One region of the Tetragenococcus halophilus genome, then DNA from elsewhere that is predicted to be linked to it. Evidence: a T-box and tRNA genes for the amino acid it is inferred to sense, from the RefSeq annotation. Region 1 holds a T-box; the other holds one or more tRNA genes.

Region 1 (2,438 bases):
GCTGTGTATAATGAAATAAGTAGACAACAGTTCATTGCTAAGTATCAAGGGCAATTACGCTTATATCGACAAGCTTTGGAACAGGCACTAAATAAACCTGTGCAGCATACTTTTTTAGTTCTTTTAAATAGTAAAGAAAATATTGAGTTATTTACTGAGTGAAGCAATTTTTGGGAAGAAATCGAATAATTATGTTATAATCTCAAAAAGAGGTGAGGGCTCATGATGGAAACAAGAGAAACAACTTATACACTTTGCCCTAAATTTGAAAAAGCTTTTTCTATTTTGGGGAAAAAGTGGAATGGTCTGATTATAGATGTATTACTTCAAGAAAAATCACAACGTTTTGTTGATATGGCACATAAAATTCCTATGTTAAGTGATCGTGTGTTAACAGAACGTTTGAAAGAATTAGAAAATGAAGGAATCGTTAGTAAGTCAGATGGACTGTACCAATTAACTGATAAGGGCGTAGGTCTTGAAGACGTGCTAGATTCGGTGAGAAATTGGAGCCAAGATTGGGTAAGCGAGAAAGAATGTAATTTCAAAAATCCAACAAACAGTTATTGATTTCTTCTTTATTATTTAGTAGACTAACAAATAATTAGATAATAAAAAGCGTTAATAGAAAAGAGTAGTTTGGTTGAAACAGTAACAGGGAAAATTGCCATAGACTGAAAGCAATTGCTGGTTTCGAAAAATGAAGTTCACTTCTGTAGCTTGCTTTTATATAAAGCCGGTAATGACTACCGTTAATTGATTAAGTGCGCGATGATTGTCGCGAATTAGGATGGTAACACGAAACCTCGTTCCTTTATGGAATGAGGTCTTTTTTTGTTTAAAAATAAGGAGGGAAATAAATGACTTTAGAAGAACAGTTAGAAAATTTAGAGGAAGAAACAATGGAAAAGATCAGTAATACCTCAGATTTGGATTCTCTTAATAACATTCGAGTAAAAACACTGGGTAAAAAGGGCCCTATTACTGAAGTATTGCGCGGTATGAAAGATTTAGCACCTGAGGACCGACCTAAGGTGGGAAGTTTTGCGAATCAGGTAAGGGATCATTTAACACAACAAATTGAAAAAAAAAGAGCTAAGTTGGAAGAAGAAGCGTTAAATCAAGCCTTGGCAGAGGAAAGTATTGATGTTACTTTACCTGGTAAACAGATCCCACAAGGTACCAGACATATTTTGACTAAAATTGTAGAAGAAATTGAAGATATTTTTGTAGGTATGGGTTATCAAATTATTGAAGGGCCAGAGGTTGAGCAAGATCATTATAATTTTGAGCGGATGAATATTCCTAAAAATCATCCAGCTCGAGATATGCAAGACACCTTCTATATTTCAGATGAATTATTGATACGCACGCATACTTCTCCTGTACAAGCTAGAACGATGGAAAAACATGATTTTTCTAAAGGGCCACTACGGATGATCTCTCCGGGCAAGGTGTTTCGTCGAGATACAGATGATGCTACACATAGTCATCAATTTCATCAAATCGAAGGACTTGTTGTTGACAAGCATATAACAATGGGAGATTTAAAAGGGACACTAGAAGAACTGATGAAAAAAATGTTTGGTGAAGATCGCGAAGTTCGCTTACGCCCTAGTTACTTTCCTTTTACGGAACCTTCTGTTGAAGCAGATGTTTCTTGTTTCAAATGTGGAGGTAAAGGATGTAGTGTCTGTAAACATTCAGGTTGGATCGAGATTTTAGGATCCGGTATGGTTCACCCTGATGTCTTAGAGATGTCTGGGATTGATCCCAAAGAATATAGCGGTTTTGCTTTTGGTTTGGGTCCTGACCGGATCGCTATGTTGCGTTACGGCGTAGAAGATATTCGCAGCTTTTATTTAAACGATACTCGTTTTATTGATCAGTTCAAGGGGGAATAAGTAAATGTTAGTTTCATATAAGTGGTTAAATGAATTGGTAGATGTGTCTCATGTCACGCCCCAAACTTTAGCCGATAAAATGTCGTTAACCGGTATTGAAGTAGAAGGGCTTTCTTATCCATATGAAGGATTAAAAAAGCTCGTTGTAGGTTATGTTGAATCTTGTAAACCTCATCCGGATTCTGATCATCTTTCCATTTGCCAAGTGGATGTAGGAGAAGATGAAGTGCTACAAATTATTTGTGGCGCACCTAATATCAAAGCAGGTATTAAAGTAATCGTTGCATTACCGGGCGCACGAATTGCTGGAAATGAAAAAATAAAAAAAGGTAAAATCAGAGGAGAAATCTCTTATGGGATGATCTGTTCTTTACAAGAGATCGGTTATAGCGAAAGTGTTATACCTAAAGAGTATGCAGATGGAATTTATTATTTACCAGAAGAGGCTGTCGTTGGTGATGAAGTATTTTCTTATTTAGCAATGGATGATGCGATTATTGAATTAGAGCTCACACCTAATCGTGCAGATGCCTT
Region 2 (2,438 bases), 1.2 Mb from region 1:
GATCCCGCTAGGCTCCATGTCATTTGATAAAATGGTTTTCGCGGTGTAGCTCAGCTGGCTAGAGCGTCCGGTTCATACCCGGGAGGTCGTGGGTTCGATCCCCTCCACCGCGATTTTGATTAAGAGCTTGGACCTTTAGCTCAGTTGGTTAGAGCAGACGGCTCATAACCGTCAGGTCGTAGGTTCGAGTCCTACAAGGTCCATTGCGTCATTATCATTTTATTTATTTGATGGAGGATTACCCAAGTCCGGCTGAAGGGAACGGTCTTGAAAACCGTCAGGCGGGTAAAACCGTGCAAGGGTTCGAATCCCTTATCCTCCTTTGCTAAAATTATTTATAGATATTATAATAATATTTAGTTTTATTATCGCGGGATGGAGCAGTCTGGTAGCTCGTCGGGCTCATAACCCGAAGGTCGCAAGTTCAAATCTTGCTCCCGCAATTATACTTGTTTTTCAAGTATTGAAGATACAACAAAAATTGGTCTGGTAGTTCAGCTGGTTAGAATGCCTGCCTGTCACGCAGGAGGTCGCGGGTTCGAGTCCCGTCCAGACCGTCATGCGGGTGTAGTTTAGTGGTAAAACCACAGCCTTCCAAGCTGTTGTCGCGAGTTCGATTCTCGTCACCCGCTTGTTGTGTTTATTGCTTGGGCCTATAGCTCAGTTGGTTAGAGCGCACGCCTGATAAGCGTGAGGTCGATGGTTCGAGTCCATTTAGGCCCATTTATTAAATAAAGGTCCGTTGGTCAAGAGGTTAAGACACCGCCCTTTCACGGCGGTATCACGGGTTCGAATCCCGTACGGACCATGCGTCTTGGGGTTATGGAGGATTACCCAAGTCCGGCTGAAGGGAACGGTCTTGAAAACCGTCAGGCGGGTAAAACCGTGCAAGGGTTCGAATCCCTTATCCTCCTTTGCTAAAATTATTTACAAATATTATAATAATATTTAGTTTTATTATCGCGGGATGGAGCAGTCTGGTAGCTCGTCGGGCTCATAACCCGAAGGTCGCAAGTTCAAATCTTGCTCCCGCAATTGTACTTTGTATGCAAGTACTTATTATATTTACAACAAAGCGGGTCTGGTAGTTCAGCTGGTTAGAATGCCTGCCTGTCACGCAGGAGGTCGCGGGTTCGAGTCCCGTCCAGACCGTTTTGGATCGATAGCTCAGTCGGTAGAGCAACGGATTGAAGCTCCGTGTGTCGGCAGTTCGATTCTGTCTCGATCCATCAATATATAAGGCGGGTGTAGTTTAGTGGTAAAACCACAGCCTTCCAAGCTGTTGTCGCGAGTTCGATTCTCGTCACCCGCTTTTGTTGTAGTTATAATAAGGGCCTATAGCTCAGTTGGTTAGAGCGCACGCCTGATAAGCGTGAGGTCGATGGTTCGAGTCCATTTAGGCCCATGAAAATCAATATTTTTTGGTTTTGGGGAAGTACTCAAGTGGCTGAAGAGGCGCCCCTGCTAAGGGTGTAGGTCGTTTACGCGACGCGAGGGTTCGAATCCCTCCTTCTCCGTATCAGCGATCCGTTGGTCAAGAGGTTAAGACACCGCCCTTTCACGGCGGTAACACGGGTTCGAATCCCGTACGGATCATCGAAGCATTCAGTAATGGATGCTTTTTTTTAAGTTAATTTGAGGACTTTTGCTGACAGTTTCGGTTTCAACTCATTTTGGCAAAAAGTGAGGATAGATCGTTCTTATTATCTATTAGAATCAGACCGTTGCAAGTTCCCGAAAGGATTCATTTGAAAATCAAGTGAAGATGCCTTGTAACCGAAAAATTATTTTAGGGGGAATCATCGTGAAAGAAAGGCGTTTGTTTACTTCTGAATCTGTTTCAGAAGGACATCCAGACAAGATTGCTGATCAGATCAGTGATGCTATTTTAGATGCACTTTTAGCGCAGGATCCAATGGCACGCGTTGCTTGTGAAACATCTGTTACAACAGGTTTGGTATTGGTCTTTGGGGAAGTTTCTACATCGGCATATGTTGATATGCAAAAGGTTGTACGTCAAACAATCAAAGATATTGGTTATAATCGTCCAGAATATGGCTTTGATGGCGATAATGTAGCGGTCTTAGTTGCAATTGATGAACAATCACAAGATATCGCACAAGGTGTGGATACATCTTTAGAAGCAAGAGAAGATAGAGAAAAACGTATTAATGCAATCGGAGCTGGTGACCAGGGCTTAATGTTTGGCTTTGCGACTAACGAAACTGACGAGTTGATGCCTTTACCTATTTCATTAAGTCATAAAATCGTCGCTCATTTAGCAAAATTAAGAAAAAAAGCAGAAATTAGCTACTTACGTCCGGATGCAAAATCACAAGTTACTGTGGAATATGATGAAAATGATCAACCCAAAAGAGTAGATACGATTATTATTAGTACACAACATGATGACGAAGTTGCAAATGAAACAATTAGAC

What was found. A T-box is a leader RNA that pairs with one kind of tRNA and senses whether it is charged. The one in region 1 lies ahead of pheS (phenylalanine--tRNA ligase subunit alpha), so its partner is inferred to be a tRNA-Phe.
Region 2: it has a tRNA-Phe gene. The T-box ahead of pheS (phenylalanine--tRNA ligase subunit alpha) is inferred to sense a tRNA for this amino acid. The anticodon was not compared.

Annotation. Positions count from the first base shown of each region.
Region 1 is NZ_CP012047.1:1,025,697-1,028,134, forward strand. Features, by position in the region: gene addA (helicase-exonuclease AddAB subunit AddA) at 1-162, shown strand, start outside; gene AC806_RS04825 (winged helix-turn-helix transcriptional regulator) at 226-570, shown strand; T-box leader at 613-817, shown strand; gene pheS (phenylalanine--tRNA ligase subunit alpha) at 861-1,904, shown strand; gene pheT (phenylalanine--tRNA ligase subunit beta) at 1,909-2,438, shown strand, end outside.
Region 2 is NZ_CP012047.1:2,265,129-2,267,566, reverse strand. Features, by position in the region: tRNA gene AC806_RS10950 (tRNA-Ala) at 1-17, shown strand, start outside; tRNA gene AC806_RS10945 (tRNA-Met) at 40-113, shown strand; tRNA gene AC806_RS10940 (tRNA-Ile) at 130-203, shown strand; tRNA gene AC806_RS10935 (tRNA-Ser) at 233-322, shown strand; tRNA gene AC806_RS10930 (tRNA-Met) at 370-443, shown strand; tRNA gene AC806_RS10925 (tRNA-Asp) at 484-557, shown strand; tRNA gene AC806_RS10920 (tRNA-Gly) at 562-632, shown strand; tRNA gene AC806_RS10915 (tRNA-Ile) at 650-723, shown strand; tRNA gene AC806_RS10910 (tRNA-Glu) at 737-808, shown strand; tRNA gene AC806_RS10905 (tRNA-Ser) at 825-914, shown strand; tRNA gene AC806_RS10900 (tRNA-Met) at 962-1,035, shown strand; tRNA gene AC806_RS10895 (tRNA-Asp) at 1,079-1,152, shown strand; tRNA gene AC806_RS10890 (tRNA-Phe) at 1,157-1,229, shown strand; tRNA gene AC806_RS10885 (tRNA-Gly) at 1,242-1,312, shown strand; tRNA gene AC806_RS10880 (tRNA-Ile) at 1,332-1,405, shown strand; tRNA gene AC806_RS10875 (tRNA-Ser) at 1,430-1,517, shown strand; tRNA gene AC806_RS10870 (tRNA-Glu) at 1,525-1,596, shown strand; SMK box riboswitch at 1,720-1,807, shown strand; gene metK (methionine adenosyltransferase) at 1,805-2,438, shown strand, end outside.